2 regions of the Serratia sp. HNCC26DJ206 genome follow, and region 1 is predicted to be linked to the other one. Evidence: riboswitches for the same ligand, from Rfam matches in the RefSeq annotation. Region 1 holds a riboswitch; the other holds the start of a gene.
What was found. A riboswitch is a leader RNA that binds a small molecule or an ion and turns the genes downstream of it on or off. The one in region 1 is predicted to bind cobalamin.
Positions count from the first base shown of each region.

Region 2: it holds a riboswitch for cobalamin, as region 1 does, so the genes downstream of both, btuB (TonB-dependent vitamin B12 receptor BtuB) here and AC2A1E_RS00850 (cobyrinic acid a,c-diamide synthase CobB) in region 1, are expected to answer to the same signal.

Region 1 is NZ_JBXUGP010000001.1:182,013-191,163, reverse strand. Features, by position in the region: gene AC2A1E_RS00870 (cobalt-precorrin-7 (C(5))-methyltransferase) at 1-157, opposite strand, end outside; gene cbiD (cobalt-precorrin-5B (C(1))-methyltransferase CbiD) at 154-1,284, opposite strand; gene AC2A1E_RS00860 (cobalt-precorrin-8 methylmutase) at 1,281-1,913, opposite strand; gene cbiB (adenosylcobinamide-phosphate synthase CbiB) at 1,926-2,882, opposite strand; gene AC2A1E_RS00850 (cobyrinic acid a,c-diamide synthase CobB) at 2,879-4,261, opposite strand; cobalamin riboswitch at 4,434-4,652, opposite strand; gene pocR (transcriptional regulator PocR) at 4,932-5,837, opposite strand; gene AC2A1E_RS00840 (MIP/aquaporin family protein) at 6,080-6,889, opposite strand; gene pduA (propanediol utilization microcompartment protein PduA) at 7,398-7,682, shown strand; gene pduB (propanediol utilization microcompartment protein PduB) at 7,679-8,491, shown strand; gene pduC (propanediol dehydratase large subunit PduC) at 8,511-9,151, shown strand, end outside.
Region 2 is NZ_JBXUGP010000030.1:666-9,816, reverse strand. Features, by position in the region: gene oxyR (DNA-binding transcriptional regulator OxyR) at 1-226, shown strand, start outside; gene sthA (Si-specific NAD(P)(+) transhydrogenase) at 209-1,606, opposite strand; gene ampR (LysR family transcriptional regulator AmpR) at 1,806-2,684, opposite strand; gene ampC (class C beta-lactamase) at 2,849-3,934, shown strand; gene fabR (HTH-type transcriptional repressor FabR) at 4,256-4,888, shown strand; gene AC2A1E_RS18915 (YijD family membrane protein) at 4,902-5,258, shown strand; gene trmA (tRNA (uridine(54)-C5)-methyltransferase TrmA) at 5,307-6,407, opposite strand; cobalamin riboswitch at 6,524-6,734, shown strand; gene btuB (TonB-dependent vitamin B12 receptor BtuB) at 6,804-8,696, shown strand; gene murI (glutamate racemase) at 8,641-9,151, shown strand, end outside.

The DNA of each region.
Region 1 (9,151 bases):
GATCGGCATCCAGGGTGCGGGTTTGATGTTGAGCTTGCGCAAACATCGCCAAGTGACGCGCCCCGCCTACCAGCCAATCAGCAGTGGCGATCGCCGCCTGCGCCTGTGGCGTGAGGAAATCAGCATTACCGGGACCAACGCCAACCACAGCGATCATCGCATCACCTCCAGAATCTCTTGCAGCGGCCGGTTGCAGCCCAGGATTTGCTGATCGAAAGAGAACAGAATCGCGTCGCAACCCGGCGGGTTAACGCTAAAGCGCAGCATCTCCTGCACCCGTTCGCAGATCCGCCGGGCAATGCGCGGATACAACGCCTGCCAGCCTTGCTCGGCGATCAGTTCCATCGCCGCTTCAGTGGTGTCGCAACGCTCGACCTGTTGCAGCAGCGCCAGCGGTGCCCCCATCAGCGCCAGATGGGCGATCAGGGTTTCCATACGCCCGTCGGCGATATGGCTGTGGGTGTGGAAGATCCCGGCGGCTATTTTGACCAGCTTGCCCGGATGCCCCACCAGCACGATATGGCGGAACTCCAGCCGCATCGCCTCTTGCAGCATGTAGCCAACAAAATTGCTCATAGTCACCACCTGCTGGCCATCCAGCCCAAGCCGTTCGCGTACAAAACGCTCACCGTGGTTACCCGGCACCAGGATCACCTTGTCCAACCCCGCGGCTCGCTTCATTTCCAGCTCCAAGGCCAGCGAACGCTTCCAGCTCTCTTCCGACATCGGCGTGACAATGCCGGTGGTGCCGATAATCGAAATGCCTCCCAAAATCCCCAGCCGTCCGTTGTAGGTTTTCTGCGCCCGTTCAACCCCTTCCGGCGCAAAAATCTCTACCTGCGCGCCGCGCAATGGGCCAATCACCTCGCGCACCGCGGCTTCGATGGTCTGTCGTGGCGTGCGGTTGATCGCCGCGCTGCCGACGGCCAAACCAAGACCTTTGCGGGTAACGGTGCCCACGCCTGCGCCGCCGCGCAGCAGGATCTGCTGGTGATCGCTTTGCAACGTGACGCGGGCAAAAATCAGCATGCCGTGCGTGGCATCCACATCATCGCCACCGTCTTTGCGAATCGCCGCCATCGCCTGCTGGCCCTCAATCAGCGGCTGCTCAACATTCAGATTGAGCGTCACGCCCGAAGGCGTAACGATCGCCACCTGATGGATAATCTGCTGGCGCAGCACCATCAGCGCTGCCACCTTCGCCGCCGCCGTGGCGCAAGAGCCGGTGGTGTAACCTTTGCGGTAACGCTTGCCGTGATACCACACGCTGTCTTGCAGGCTCATAACGCCCCCCGCAGGTGATACAGCGTAGCGTTGATAATCGCGGCGGCCACGTTGCTGCCGCCTTTGCGCCCGCTGGCAACAATGTTCGGCAGATGGCTGCTCTGTAACACTGCTTTGGATTCTTCGGCACCAACAAATCCTACCGGTACGCCGATCACCGCCAGCGGGTTAGCCTGCTGTTCCAATAGGCGAAACAGCGCGGTAGGCGCATTGCCGAACACAAACAGTTTTTCCCCGGCTTCCGCCAGCGCAATATCCACCGCTGCCATCGAGCGGGTGATCCCCTGGGCTTTTGCCGCAGCCACCACCCGTGGATCGCTGATATAGCAGCGGCATTGGCACCCCATCTGCTGCAACAGGGTTTTGTTGATGCCGGAGAGCGCCATGGTGGTATCGGTATACAGCGTGCAGCCACGACGCAGCCCTTCAGTGAGCGCGTGCAGCACATTCGGGGAAAACCACAGAATATCCAGCCAGTCGAAATCAGCGGTGGTATGGATCACCCGCTTAATCACCGCTTCCTGCCAGGCATCGGCAAAACGGTAATCCGGGCGCTCGCGCGCAATTATCTGATCGATAATCCTGAAGCTTTGCTGCTCAATGTGTTGCGGTTGTTTAAGGTAGTTCATAGCGATCCTTCTCTAAGCGCCAACCCAAAGCAGGCGCAGCAGGGCAAACAGCAGCAGCGCCAGCAACGCGGCGCTCTTCATCAATTGAATGCTGCGGGGGATATCCATCAACGCCACTTCCCGCTGGCCGTCACCGATCCAGGGCTTTTCTACCCGCTGGCCAAAGTAATCATTCGGCCCACCCAAGCGGATACCTAATGCTCCCGCCACCGTTGCCTCTGGCCAGGCACAGTTCGGGCTGGAATGCTGATAACGATCGCGCCAGCCAATACGCAACGCGCGGCGATAGTTCAGCCCTGCCAGCCAAGCGGCAACACTCAGCAGCAGCCAGCTCAGCCGGGCCGGTAACCAATTAGCGAGATCGTCCATCCGAGCCGATACATAGCCGATGGCGCGGTATTGCGGCGTTTTGTAACCGACCATTGAATCGAGGGTATTGACCGCTTTGTAGGCCATCGCCAGCGGCGCGCCGCCGAGCAGCAGGAAAAACAGCGGTGCAATCACGCCGTCCACGCTGTTTTCTGCCACCGTCTCCACCACCGCCCGGGTGATTTGCGGGGCTTCCAGTTGCGACGTATCGCGCCCGACAATCCACGACAGCCTGCGGCGGCTCTCTTCCAGCCCGGCATATTTCAGCGCGTGATGCACTTCCATCGCCGCATCCTCCAGGCAGCGCGCAGCCAGCAGGGTGTAGATCAGCCACACTTCGGCCAGCCAGCCGAGCCAGGGGTGGATCTGCATTAGCAGCGTTAAAAATCCCCAACTGAGCAACCACACCAGCCCCACCACCGCCAGCCACAGCAACCCGCCGCCGATCCTGAGCGCCCTTTCGCTGTGGCAAACGCGACGGATCAGGCGTTGCAGCACATGAATCAGGTTACCGATCCAGCGCACCGGGTGCGGCCAGTGCGGCGGATCGCCCAGCAGGCGGTCGAGCAGAAAAGCCACCAACCAGGCCGCCAGCGTCATAGCACGCTCCTGGCCGCCGTCAGCCAGCGATCCAACAGGCCGGGGCGCTGTGCGAAGTGAATATGCAGATAGCTGGCCTGAGTACGGCCAAGTTGATATCCCCCCTGCCAGCGCTGCACCGCAACGCCGTCGCGCCATTTGGCGCAGTCAAATACCGGCGTCAGCGGGCTGGAAAAATCAGAATAGTGAAACTCGTGGCCGCGCAGGGTTTCCCCTTTGGCAGCCAGCAAGGTGTCGGTACGGGCTTGCCACTGGCAATAGCCAAAGCGCGTCAGGCGATCCCCCATACGGCTTTCCCCCGGCAAAATGCCGCTCATCCGGTGGCGCTGCCCGGCGCAGTCGGTCAGCCCCTGGCCGAGATACATCAGGCCACCGCATTCGGCATAGATCGGAATGTGCCGCCGATGCGCTGCCTGCAACGCAGCGTGCATCTGCGGGTTGGCCGCCAGCTGTGCCGCATGCACCTCCGGGTAGCCGCCACCAAGGTAGATCATCTGGCAATCCGGCAACTGGCGATCGTGCAACGGGCTGAAACGCTGGATGCGCACCCCCGCCTGCTCCAGCAGATCGAGGTTATCCGGGTAGTAGAAGTTAAAGGCGTCGTCTTCAGCCAAGGCCAGGGTTAAGCCTGCCGCCAGTTCAGGCGCGGGTAATGCCGGGGGCTGTCCGGCCGGTTGATGGGTCGAGAGAGTCAGCGCCAGCAAGCGATCGAGATCGATATGGGCTTCAACCTGCTGCGCCAGCCGCTGCCAGCAGGGATCGTTGCCAGCGCTTTCTTGTGCAGCAACCAGCCCCAGATGGCGCGACGGTAACGCCACCTCCGCCAGCACCGGCAAGCGCCCTAACACCGGCACGGCGCAGTAGCGTTCGATGGCCTGACGAATCAGTTGGTAATGCTGGTCTGAATTCACCCGGTTGACGATCACCCCGGCCAGTTTCAGTGCCGGATCAAACTGGCGGAAACCCAGCACGGTTGCCGCCACCGAGGTGGATACCGCTTTGCCATCCACCAGCAGGATCACCGGGCAATCTAGCTGCTTGGCCAGCGCCGCGCTGCTGCAATAATTGGGGTCGATGCCATAGCCGTCATACAGCCCCATCACGCCTTCGATCACCGCCACATCGGCGTGGCGCAGATGCTGGTTATACAGGCCGTTGAGGGTGGCCGCTGGCAGCATAAAAGCATCCAGATTGCGCGAAGCCACGCCAGAAACGGCACGGTGCCAGCCGGTATCCAGATAGTCGGGGCCGACCTTGAACGGCTGCACGCGCAGACCGCGCTGTTGCAGCGCCCGCAGGATGCCGAGCGTCAGCGTGGTTTTGCCACAGCCGCTGCCGGTGCCTGCGATCAGAAAAGCCCTTTTGCCTGTTAGCTGCATAAAAAAATCCCGGCCACTCGGTCGGGATTCGGTGTCGAAAAGATACGCTCGCGCAGCGCCAACGCTGCACGTATCTAGTGACAACCCGCTTCCCTCCGAAGGAGTTGAATGCTAGCCCCAAAGAACTTGGCGTTGCAGGTAGGCAGCTAGCACCTTTGCCACTTCAAGTACGCAGGGGGTAAACCAACTGGCCGGTCTTCTGGCTTAGCTTCATCCTCATCCACCACCTTCCCAATCCTAAGATCAGTGGCATAACCAGCGCCTTACAAAATACTTTGGCTATACGGTGGAATCGTCAGCATCACAGCAGCGGGGGCTGCGGGGGAATAACACCCCCTTCCCAGTCACAATTTATTCAGATTGTGAGTTATCCAGTTGGCGATAATAATTCTTTTACCTAACTCATTTAATCTATCAATTTATTAACATTGCGATAGCATTAAATGTTTTCTCTATAGAATGTCTTACTGATAATAATTAATATACGTCAGCTAATTAATAAAAAAATGTTCAGTTTATTCTTTTGCGAAAAAAATGTGGTCATAGGATAGTAAAATATTGCTCTCTGATAATGGCGATGACTGTTGCAGCAAGAGATTCAGGCTTATTTTAAGATTCTATAAATAACAAAATATTGTTATCTGCCGCCGCCGCTCAATAGCGCCGTGTGTTACTCCACCAAATTGTGCTGTTCAATCGCCAGCGAGCGGAATGCCTGCGGCGTCACATTATAAGTCTGGCGGAATACCTTGCAGAAATAGCTGGTTTGCGAGAAACCCAGGTTTTTCGCAATGCTGGCGATACTCCAGTCACTGTGCTGTAACATTTCCCTGGCATTGGCCATGCGCTGCTGATTTATCCACACGTTGAAGCCAACGCCCTGATATTTTTTAAATAACTTGCTGAAATAGTAAGGGCTGAGATACACCTTGGCCGCCACGTCTTCAAGACGTAACTCTTCAGAAAGATGAGCATCAATATAGCGCAGCGCCTTTTTCATTTTCGCTTCATGCGGATTGGGCTGGCGCGCCTTAGCCTGTTCTTTCGCCTCATTATTATCTTTGATTACCACAAAGTTCAGATGCTTTTTCAGGCAGTTTTCCACGATCAGCTTCAGCAGATCCGCCGAGGCAATCACCCGTGAATACTCCATCACTTGCACATTATGGAACTCATCCAGCAGCGCCGGATCCTTTTGCCAGCAGTCATCAACGCTGAGGATATCAATCAGCCCAACCTCCTGTTGCAGCCTGACCTGCCCGCACAGCACAAACCCCACCAAATGGCCGGCAATCACCAGCGGGATAGAGAAATCCGTCAAGCCCGCATGGCAACGATAGATACAGGGTTCATTGGATTTTGAGGCTTCAAGGCCCCCACAGCGGTCGCTCATGCGGCAACGGAGATGATTGACGGGATCCTGGCGCATCATCTGGCAAAATGAGGTGAAATTGAACAGATCGGAGATTTCCTCACCGTGAATGTTCACAACCACGACGGCTAATCCCGTAGCCTGAGCAAAGTCTTGGGCAATTTTATTGATGAGTTCTGAGTTAAGTAAACTGGCAGAAATCATTATAGCCCTCCCTAAGTGAAGTTTTATTTATTGTGACAACCTGTCCCTGCTGTTATCGGTTTGTTATTTTTTGCTTTTATCTCCTGTGGGTAAAATTAAAAGATAAGATTCGCTAATCGTATTAAAAGCCAGCGCTTAAGCCTATCAGACTAATAAAAAACTCGAAATCTATTTTAATTGATTAACCCAAACAGATCACAAAAATCCTCCTCACCCCAATTTTGGAGTGAGGAGACTCAAAATCAGATTTTTTCCTCTTCTAATTGGCAGGCATTGCACGGCAGGTTTTTGCCAATTAAATAGCGGTAACCCGCAGCCCCCAGGCAGGCACCAATCACCGGAGCGACGATCGGCACAATGAAATAAGGAATATCGCGCCCGCCGGTCATGGCCACTTTGCCCCAGCCAGCAAAGAACGCGAACAGCTTCGGCCCAAAGTCACGCGCCGGGTTCATGGCAAACCCGGTCAACGGGCCCATCGAAGCGCCGATTACCGCCACCAGAATACCAATCAATAAAGGTGCCAGTGGCCCGCGCGGCACGCCGTTGCCGTCATCGGTCAGTGCCATTACCAGGCACATCAGAATGGCGGTAATAACGATTTCAACCAGGGATGCCTGTAGCACACTGATGGTAGGGTTTGGATAAGTGCTGAAAATGCTGGCCAGTTGCAGGCTTTCCAGGCTGCCGCGTACCATATTTTTCGCCGCTTCGGTTTCGGCAAACAGATTGTGGTAGAGGGCGTAGACCAGCGCCGCGCCGCAGAAAGCACCGGCGATCTGCGAAACGCAGTACCCCAGCACTTTGCCGCGCGGGAAACAGGCAAACAGCCACATGGCGATAGTGATCGCCGGGTTCAGGTGCCCACCGGAAATCCCCGCCGTCAGATACACCGCCAGAGAAATCCCCAGCCCCCAGACGATGCAGATTTCCCACAGGCCAAAATTAGCTCCGGCCAACTTCGCTGCACAAAGGCACCCGGCACCGAAAAAAACAAACAGCCCGGTGCCGAGAAACTCGGCAATACATTGCGCTTTCAGTGAATCATTCATAACCTTCCCCTGCGTGATTGGATGAGGAATCAGCCCACATCAGCTGGCTCCCGGGCAACAGCAATACTGCGAACTACTATAGGGAGCGGGCAAACGAAAGTGTTGTTGCAATAGCTCAACGGCGAGGGAAAAACTTGCTTGGCAATAAGAGATTATTGTTATTGATAATTTGAAAAATCATTTATTCTCAGGGTAATAGATAGGATTTTATTTAAAGCCAAAATAACACTTTCTTGTTCTACCCTTCTTCCGTTATTGCTATCCAGCTCTCAATTTTCACTCTCTGACGCTAATAATAAAATTTCAGATGAAAACAGAAATTTGAAAAGCTAATTTTTGTTAAATTCAATAATTATTAAATCATCATAAAAACAGCAAGATAGCCCATTCCCATATCCGGTTTTTATTATCCAATCACCAACCATTCTCCGCAAAAGATTTAAGTCAGCCATTCTTTTTCGTTGCTTATTTGTATATTCGCTGCATCACAGTCCTGACAGAGGTGTTTATGCAACAAGAAGCATTAGGAATGGTGGAAACCAAAGGGTTAGCCGCCGCCATCGAAGCCGCCGACACCATGGTGAAGTCTGCCAACGTGGTGCTGGTGGGTTACGAGAAAATTGGCTCTGGCCTGGTGACCGTCATCGTCCGCGGCGACGTGGGCGCAGTGAAAGCGGCAACCGATGCCGGTGCCTCTGCCGCCGCCCGGGTGGGTGAAGTCAAAGCCACTCACGTCATCCCACGCCCACATACCGACGTGGAAAAATTCTTACCGAAGGGAAATAGCCAATGAGCAGCCATGACCTGGTCGACAAAATCATGGCCCAGGTGATAGCCAAAGTCAGCGAGCACACCCCGGCTGCTTCCTCACCACTCACGCACACAACACGAGATACGGTTATGGCAGAAAAAAACTGCAGTTTAACGGAGTTCGTCGGGACCGCCATTGGCGACACGGTGGGTCTGGTTATCGCTAACGTCGATAGCGCCCTGCTGAGCGCCATGAAGCTGGAAAAGAGCTATCGCTCGATCGGCATTCTCGGTGCCCGCACCGGCGCTGGCCCGCACATCATGGCGGCGGATGAAGCCGTCAAGGCCACCAATACCGAAGTGGTGAGCATCGAACTGCCGCGCGATACCAAAGGCGGCGCGGGCCACGGCTCACTGATCGTCTTCGGCGGCAACGACGTTTCCGACGTGAAACGCGCGGTGGAAGTGGCGCTGAAAGAGCTGGATCGCACCTTCGGCGACGTTTACGCCAATGAAGCCGGTCATATCGAGCTGCAATACACCGCCCGTGCCAGCTACGCGCTGGAAAAAGCCTTTGGCGCACCGGTGGGCCGCTCTTGCGGGGTGATCGTCGGCGCTCCGGCCGCCGTCGGCGTGCTGATGGCCGATACGGCGGTGAAATCCGCCAACGTTGACGTGGTGGCCTACAGCTCACCGGCACAGGGCACCAGCTACAGCAACGAAGTGATTCTGGTGATCTCCGGTGACTCCGGCGCGGTGCGTCAGGCGGTGATTTCCGCCCGTGAGATTGGCAAAACCGTTCTGGCTACGCTGGGTGCCGAACCGAAAAACGACCGCCCTTCTTATATCTGATGCCAAGTGAGGCTGTTTCATGAAATCGAAAAGATTTGAAGCATTGGCAAAACGCCCGGTCAACCAGGACGGTTTTGTCAAAGAGTGGATCGAGGAAGGCTTTATCGCCATGGAAAGCCCCAACGATCCCAAACCGTCGATCAAAATCGTCGGCGGAGTGATCACCGAACTGGACGGCAAACCGCAGAGCGAGTTTGACCTGATCGACCACTTTATTGCCCGCTACGGCATCAATCTGGCGCGTGCGGAAGAAGTGATGGCGATGGATTCGGTGAAGCTGGCCAATATGCTGTGCGATCCCAACGTCTCCCGCGCCAGCATTGTACCGCTGACCACCGCCATGACCCCGGCGAAGATCGTCGAAGTGGTGTCGCACATGAACGTGGTGGAAATGATGATGTCGATGCAGAAAATGCGCGCGCGTCGTACTCCGTCACAGCAGGCCCACGTCACTAACGTGAAAGACAACCCGGTGCAGATCGCCGCCGACGCCGCAGAAGGTGCCTTCCGTGGCTTCGATGAGCAGGAAACCACCGTCGCAGTCGCCCGCTATGCGCCGTTCAACGCCATCGCGCTGCTGGTTGGCTCGCAGATTGGCCGCCCTGGTGTGCTGACCCAATGCTCGCTGGAAGAAGCCACCGAACTGAAACTCGGCATGCT
Region 2 (9,151 bases), on a different contig from region 1:
AGCGGCGGGCAGCGGAATTACGCTGTTGCCAGCGCTGGCGGTGCCCAATGAGCGCGAGCGTGATGGTGTTTGCTATCTCGATTGCTACAAGCCGGAACCGAAGCGCACCATTGCGTTGGTGTATCGCCCCGGTTCCCCGCTGCGTGGCCGTTATGAGCAGTTAGCCGAAGCGATCCGCGAGCACATGCAGAATTACCTCGGCACTGCCTTAAAACAGGCGGTTTAAACCGTTCAGCGCGGCAACGCGATAGGCTTCGGCCATGGTCGGATAGTTGAAGGTGGTATTAACAAAATACTCGATAGTATTGCCTTCACCTTTCTGTTCCATGATCGCCTGGCCGATGTGAATGATCTCTGCCGCACGTTCACCGAAGCAGTGGATCCCCAGGATCTGCAAGGTTTCGCGGTGGAACAGGATCTTCAGACTGCCGACGCTCATCCCGGCGATCTGTGCCCGGGCCAAATGTTTGAACTGGGCGCGGCCTACCTCATACGGCACCTTCATGGCGGTCAACTCCTGCTCGGTTTTACCGACGGAGCTGATTTCCGGAATGGTGTAAATGCCGGTTGGGATATCTTCGATCAGGTGCCCGCTGGCGGCACCGGAGGAAATCGCCTGCGCGGCGATGCGGCCTTGATCGTAGGCGGCTGAGGCCAGGCTTGGGTAGCCGATCACATCACCCACGGCGTAAATATGGGCTACCGCCGTCTGATACATGCTGTTGACCTTCAGCAGGCCACGGCTGTCAGACTCCAGGCCAACATTCTCCAGCCCCAGCGAATCGGTATTGCCGGTGCGGCCGTTGGCGTACAGCAGGCAGTCGGCCTTCACTTTTTTGCCCGACTTCAAGTGCACAATCACGCCATCTTCCGTGCCTTCGATCTTCTCGAACTCTTCGTTGTGGCGAATCACCACGCCGTTATTCCAGAAGTGATAAGACAGCGAATCCGACATTTCCTGATCGAGAAACGCCAGCAGACGATCGCGCGTGTTGATTAAATCCACTTTTACGTTTAAACCGCGGAAGATCGACGCATATTCGCAGCCAATCACCCCAGCACCGTAGATAATCACGTGGCGTGGTTCGTGGTTCAGCTCGAGAATGGAATCGCTGTCGTAAATGCGTGGATGTTTAAAATCAACGCTGGTCGGACGGTAAGGGCGTGAACCGCAGGCGATCACGATATTGTCGGCGCGAATGGTGTCCTGAGTGCCGTCTTTATAGCGAACGCTGACGGTATTGGCGTCGATAAAGCGAGCATCGCCGGCAAACAGTTTGCATTGGTTGCGCTCATAAAAGCCTTGGCGCATGCGGGTTTGCTGGTTAATGACGCTGTCGGCGTGGCGTAAAATGTCAGGGAAAGTGGCACTGAGGGTGCGGGAGTTATTGTAAAGCGGGTTCTGGTTGAATTCGATGATGCGGCTGACCGCGTGGCGGAGGGCTTTTGAGGGGATGGTACCCCAATGAGTACAGCCGCCGCCCACGTTGTTGTACCGTTCAATCACGGCCACGCGGGCACCTTGTTTCACCAGCCCCATAGCGGCGCCTTCACCACCAGGGCCCGAGCCAATAACAATGGCGTCAAATTGATAGTGCTGTTGCATGTAGGATAGACCTGTTCTTATACAAGATTACAACGGTATCTTAACATCATAGCGCTGTGTGCCCAATGACCAGTAGCCTTTTCAAGACAGTTTCTTGTACAGGCGGCTATCAACTGCGCGTTATGACCGGTATTTTCCAGGCCCCAGTTTAAGATTATTGTGGCAGCAGGCTTAAAAACCCGTTGCCTGCGAAATCACGTTATCCCACCCTAAACTGTGCGCTGAGCCAGCCGGAAAACGCCATCATGGCGGCGCTTTCGGCTCGCGATTGCAACCGCGTTAGCCAGTAGCCTCCAAGGTTGATTGCAGCGGGAAAAGGGCGCACAAGTCTCTCCGTTTGCAGCAGGTGATTGAAAATCTTACAGGGAGCGAGCGCAATACCCGTCCCCAAAAGCGCGGCTTCGATCATGGTCAAGGAAGAGTCGAATATCATCACCGGGTGCGCGGGCGAAGGCGGATGTTCGTTAATGCTCTGCAACCAGTGGCTCCACTCATCACGGCGAAAAGAACGCAGCAGCGTAAATTTATGCACGTCAGCAGGTTGCTGTAACTGCTGGGCAATCGCTGTAGTGCACAGCGGAGACAGTGGGGCATCGCAAATAAACCGTGCCTCTGTGCCGTGCCAGGCTCCGCTACCGAAGCGAATGGTGTAATCGTGGCCTTCGGCGGCCGGATCAACGCGATTATTGTGGGTGGAGAGTTGCAGTTCAATATGCGGATGATGGCGGTTGAAATCATCCAAACGCGGCAACAGCAAACCTACAGCAAAGCTCCCCACCACACCCACTTTGAGTTTTTCGCGCACTTGCCCGGCAGAGAAGCGATCCAGAGTATTGGCAATACGATCGAAAGAGTCATTTAACACCGGCAACAGACTTTCGCCTTCGGTGGTTAACATCAGTCCGCGCGAAACACGCACAAACAATTGGCAACCCAGTAGCTGTTCTAGTGATTTCACCTGCTGGCTGACCGCCGCATGGGTGACATGCAGTTCAATCGCAGCATTAGTAAAGCTTAGATGACGCGCAGCTGCTTCGAAAGATCTGAGCGCATTGAGCGGAATGTAAGGGCGAACCACGATTTTACCTGTAAGATTTTCTTTTATCAGACGCTAAAATTAACAGTTTGTTGCGGCCTGTCAAACTGGGCAAACTGCACGCGAAACAACAACCCGGAAGGTTAAACACAGTGAAATTAATTTCTCGAACGTTGATAGCGACGGCATTGGCATCGGTATGCTCTATGAGTATTGCAGCCGCCCCTGATGTGGAAACTACCGTGAGTAAGGCAATAAAACCGCTGATGCAGCAGCAAGGTATCCCCGGCATGGCGGTGGCGGTGATCGTTAAAGGCCAGCCTTACTACTTTACCTGGGGTATGGCTGATGAAGCACAGCATCGTCCGGTGACAGAAGACACCCTCTTTGAACTGGGCTCTGTGAGCAAAACCTTCACCGGGGTACTGGGTGGCGTCGCCGTGATAAAAGGCGAGATTGCGCTTAGCGATCCGGCCAGCAAATACTGGCCGGCACTTAACACACCGCAGTGGCGTGACATCACTCTGCTGCAATTGGCGACTTACAGCGCAGGTGGCTTGCCGTTGCAGGTTCCGGACGCAGTCACTGACGAGAATGGGCTGGTAAACTTCTATCAACAGTGGCAACCACAGTGGTCACCGGGAAAAACGCGTCAGTATGCAAACAGCAGTATCGGTCTTTTTGGGGTTTTAGCGGCAAAACCCAGCGGGCTCTCCTTTGAGCAAGCCATGCAACAACGCGTGTTCACGCCGCTTAAGCTCAATCACACCTTTATTACTGTACCGGATGCGGTCAAAAATTCTTACGCCTGGGGTTATCGCGATGGCAAACCCGTACGTGTATCACCGGGCATGCTAGATGCAGAATCCTATGGCGTGAAGTCCCCCATAAAAGATATGTCGCGCTGGATGCAGGCGAATATGGACCCGCAACAGGTCGCAGATAACACGTTACAGCAAGCTTTGGATCTGGCGCAAACGCGTTTTTATCGCACCGAGGCCTTATATCAGGGGCTGGGTTGGGAGATGCTTAACTGGCCAGCTCAGGCCGCAATGGCAGTGAGGGGGGCCGATAACCCGATCGCGATCGGGCCGCAGCAGGTGTTGGATGTGCAATCACATCCTCGTGTGGATGCATCATGGGTTCACAAGACGGGAGCAACCGGCGGGTTTGGTGCCTATGTCGCTTTTATCCCTGAAAAGCAGGTAGGGATCGTTATGCTGGCGAATAAAAACTATCCGAATACCGAGCGGGTAAAAGCCGCGATGCAAATTTTAAAGGCATTACAGTAATCGGGAGGGGCGGATTTTTTCGCCCCTAACGTCGTTCCTGTGAGCAGGATGGGTGACAGTGAACGTAGGTAGGAGCACCAGGAACTGTCTGCATGCGTAACGGGGTATTTTGACGAATCAGAAGGGTAAATCAGGTATAACATCACTCTTGCTACAAAAAACGCGTTGGCGTGGGATAGTTACCGTTTCCTAAGCAGTTCCCTATAAAGCGCCGTTGGCACCGTACAGAGCGCGTTTGTATAAATGCCGTTGCAATAAATTTGCTATATTGCCAATTCTGCGGCGTTAGACTGAGTGGATGGAATTTATCTGAATATGCACATTGGCGTCAGAGCACAACAAAAAGAACGGACGCGCCGTTCCCTCATTGAAGCGGCTTTCAGCCAGCTCAGTGCCGAACGCAGTTTTGCCAGCCTGAGCCTGCGTGAAGTCTCGCGGGAGGCCGGGATTGCGCCGACCTCGTTCTATCGCCACTTCCGCGACGTAGATGAACTGGGGCTCACCATGGTCGACGAAAGCGGCCTGATGCTGCGCCAACTGATGCGCCAGGCACGCCAACGCATTGCCAAAGGCGGTAGCGTGATCCGCACGTCGGTATCCACGTTTATGGAATTTATCGGTAACAATCCCAATGCATTCCGGCTGTTGCTGCGTGAGCGTTCCGGGACTTCTGCGGCATTTCGCGCGGCGGTAGCGCGTGAAATCCAACATTTTATTGCCGAACTGGCAGATTATCTCGAGCTGGAAAACCATATGCCGCGCAGCTTTACCGAAGCGCAGGCGGAAGCGATGGTGACCATTGTGTTCAGTGCCGGTGCGGAAGCGCTGGATGTGGATATCGAACAGCGGCGGAAGCTCGAGGAACGGTTAGTGTTGCAATTGCGGATGATTTCCAAAGGGGCTTATTACTGGTATCGTCGCGAGCAAGAAAAAGCATCTGTATCCCGCGTATAACAAGGTGAAAATAATGGAAAAATCCTGTCGTGAGAATGGTACTTTACTGCTGGCGTTAATTGCCGGTCTGTCGATTAACGGCTCTTTTGCCGCGCTGTTCAGCTCGGTGGTGCCGTTCTCGATCTTCCCGTTGATTGCTTTGGTGCTGGCGGTGTATTGCCTGCATCAACGTTACCTGAGCCGACCCATGCCGGAGGGGATGCCGAAGCTGGCCGCCGCCTGTTTCCTGCTGGGTATCCTGGGGTACAGTGCGATCGTCCGAGTGGAATACCCGCAGATTGGCTCTAACTTCCTGCCATCCATTGTCTGTGTTGCACTGGTATTCTGGATTGGATTCCAATTGAAGAGACGTGATTCTGCCGCGCAATAAGCTTTATTTCCAATGAAATGGCGGGCATCGAGCCCGCCTGATAATCTATCAGCGGCGTTCCAGCAACACACCGCATTCCATGTGGTGGGTGTAAGGGAACTGATCGAACAGCGCCAGGCGGCTGACCTTGTGGGTTGTCTGCAGTGTTTCCAGGTTGGCGCACAGCGTTTCCGGGTTGCAGGAAATGTACAGAATGCGTGGGTAAGCCTGCACCATCTTCAGAGTATCGTCATCCAGCCCGCTGCGTGGTGGATCGACAAAAATCGTCTCGCAATTATAACTCGCTAAATCAATCCCTTTCAGCCGGTTGAATTCACGCACGCCGTTCATTGCCTGAGTGAAATCCTCCGCCGCCATGCGGATGATCTGCACGTTGTCGATCTGATTGGCCGCAATGTTGTACTGAGCTGCGGCAACGGAAGGCTTGGCGATTTCAGTGGCCAGTACGCGTTCGAAGTTGCGCGCCAGCGCCAGTGAGAAATTGCCGTTACCGCAATACAGTTCCAGCAGATCGCCTTGCGAATCCTGCGTGACATCCAGCGCCCATTCCAGCATCTGCACGTTCATTGCGGCGTTGGGTTGGGTAAAACTGTTTTCTACCTGGCGATAAATCATGTCGCGACCGGCGACCGGCAATACTTCATCGACATAATCCTGATCCAGCATGATTTTCATCTTCGACGCGCGGCCAATCAATTGCACATCAAAGCCCTGTGCGCGTAGCGCATCGCGCAGTGCCGCCGCATCCTGCTGCCATTGTTCATCCAGCTTGCGGTGATACAGCAGCGAGGCAATGATTTTACCGCTTTGCGTGGACAGGTAATCAATCTGGAACAGTTTATGGCGCAGCACCGGGTTGGGTTTGATGGCGACGATCAACGCGTGCATCAGCTGGTTAATCAGTTCGCTGGCGGCTGGGAAGCTGTCGACGCGGATGCGCTGTTTGGTCTGCTGATCGAACATGATGTGATACATCTCGTCTTCATCATGCCAGATACGGAATTCCGCACGCATACGGTAGTGGCTGACGGGCGAGCGGAACACTTCCGGCTCAGGTGCCGTGAACGGTGACATCATCGTTCTCAGACGGGCAGTTTTCTCCGCCAGTTGGTCGTCATAGCGTTCAATGGGCAAAATCTCGGGCGTCATGGCTCTTCTCGTCAGGCAAATTGGATCAGCGTGGATTGTAGGGAATCAAGCCGTGAAGTCCAGTTTTGTTAGGTTCGCGACCTTATTAGCTGTCTAGACATCTATTTTTATTGATCGTAGCATGGCCGTCCGGCCTCAAGCAGCGAGTGAAAAGGGAATCCAGTGTGAATCTGGAGCTGACGCGCAGCGGTATGGGGAAGTCACGGCGATAGCGTTTTTACGCAGACACTGTCCACTGCTGGATGGGAAGTCATCGCCCGGTGCTGGGTTGCCCACGGCAATCTGCAAATCCCAAGCCCGAAAACCTGCCGGTGTACGTCGCAAAATCCATGGCCGTCGCGAATTATCGGCTGTGATCCTGCGGCATCCGCCAATTAAGTTTGGATGCTTTTCTTTATGACAATGATAAAAAATACACTGCTGGCGGTGGTCTCTTCCGTGACGGCAGTTTCTGGATGGGCGCAAGACAACACCACAACCAACAACAGCGATACCCTGGTGGTGAGCGCCAATCGCTTCCCGCAGCCGGTTTCTTCCGTGCTGGCCCCGACCTCTGTTGTCACCCGCAATGATATCGATCGCTGGCAGGCCAAGAGCGTAGTCGACGTAATGCGCCGATTGCCGGGGGTGGATATCGCACAAAGTGGCGGCCTGGGGCAGAGTTCCGCTGTCTTTATACGCGGTACCGATTCCCGACATGTGCTGCTGTTGATTGACGGTATCCGCCTTAATCAGGCCGGTATCAGTGGCTCTTCTGATCTGAGCCAAATCCCGATTTCGCTGGTGCAAAAAGTCGAGTTTATCCGCGGGCCTCGCTCTGCCGTCTACGGTTCTGACGCCATTGGTGGGGTGATCAACATCATTACTACCCGTGAGAAGGCGGGTTCCTCACTTTCTGCCGGTGTCGGTTCCAATGGCTATCAGGGCTACGACGGTGCTACGCAACAGCAACTGGGGCAAAATACCGTCGCTACCTTGGCGGGCAATTATACCTATACCAGAGGGTTTGACGTGGTGGCCAACTTGCCGGACAGCTTTGGCAATCCGGCGCAGCCCGATCGTGATGGTTTCATGAGCAAATCGCTGTATGGCGAACTGCAACACCAGTTTACCGAGCAGTTGGGTGGGTTTGTGCGTGGCTATGGCTATGACAACCGCACGGCCTATGATGGTAGCTATAACTATCAAGATCCCCTGCATCCTGATGCTTTGCCCGATACCCGCCAGCTCTATAGCCAGTCGTGGGACAGCGGCCTGCGTTATCGCGAGGGGATTTATGCCACGCAGTTAACGGCCAGCTACAGCCACAGCAAAGACTATAATTATGACCCGAAATATGGTCGCTATTCCCCCTCCGCAACCCTGGATGACGCCACACAATATAATGTGCAGTGGGGAAATCACTTCCAGGTGGCTCAAGGCAGTGTCAGCACCGGCGTTGACTGGCAGGAGCAGAAGCTCGAACCGGGCACCGCTTATATCACCGACAGCAAAAGCCAGCGCAATACCGGCCTGTATCTGACTGCACAACAACAGTTTGACGCTATTACTCTGGAAGGGGCGGTGCGTGGTGACGATAACTCACAATTTGGTTGGCACAATACCTGGCAAACCAGCGCCGCTTGGGAGTTTGTTGAAGGCTATCGTGCGATTGCTTCTTACGGTACTGCGTTTAAAGCGCCGACTCTTGGGCAGCAATATGGCGACTTTGCTGGTAATCCGAATTTGAAACCGGAAGAGAGCCAGCAGTGGGAAGGGGGCTTTGAAGGGCTGACTGGCCCGGTAAACTGGCGTGTGACGGGGTATCGTAACGATATCGATAACCTGATTGGTTATACTTCCAGCAGTTCCATTCCTGCTTATTACAATGTGGATCAGGCTACGATTAAAGGTATCGAAGCCACTGCCTCCTTTGATACCGGGCTATTTACCCATCAGATCAGCTATGACTATGTTGATCCGCGCAATGCCAAAACCAATGAGGTGTTGGTTCGTCGTTCTAAGCAGCAGGTCAAGTACGAACTGGATTGGCAGATCAAGGATTTCGACTGGGCAGTCACTTATCAATATCTGGGGGAACGCTATGACACTGATTACAGCACCTACCCAGAGCAGCGTGTCAGACTGGGCGGTGTCAGCCTGTGGGATCTCGCAGTTTCGTATCCGGTCACATCTCATCTGACAGTTCGTGGTAGAATTGCCAACCTGTTTGATAAAGATTACGAGACGGCTTATGGCTACGTTACTCCAGGAAGAGAATATTACCTCACTGGAAGCTATATCTTCTAAAAGCGCCGTGACACCGCGCCCGACGGTGCTGATATTTGATTCCGGCGTTGGTGGGTTATCGGTGTATCAGGAGGTTCGGCAACTGCTGCCGGATCTCCACTATATTTATGCCTTCGATAACGTGGCATTTCCCTATGGTGAGAAATCCGAAGAGTTCATCGTGGAACGTGTGCTGGAGATCGTCAGTGCCGTTCAGCAGCGCCATCCTCTGGCGATTGTCATCATCGCCTGCAATACCGCCAGTATTGCCTGCCTGCCTGCGCTACGTGAACGCTTTACTTTCCCGGTGGTTGGTGTGGTGCCTGCGATCAAGCCTGCGGCTAAACTGACGGCAAATGGCATCGTTGGTTTGCTGGCGACACGTGGCACTGTTCAGCGCTCTTATACTCATGAGCTGATTTCCCGTTTCGCGACCGATTGCAAAATCGAATTGCTGGGTTCTTCGGAACTGGTGG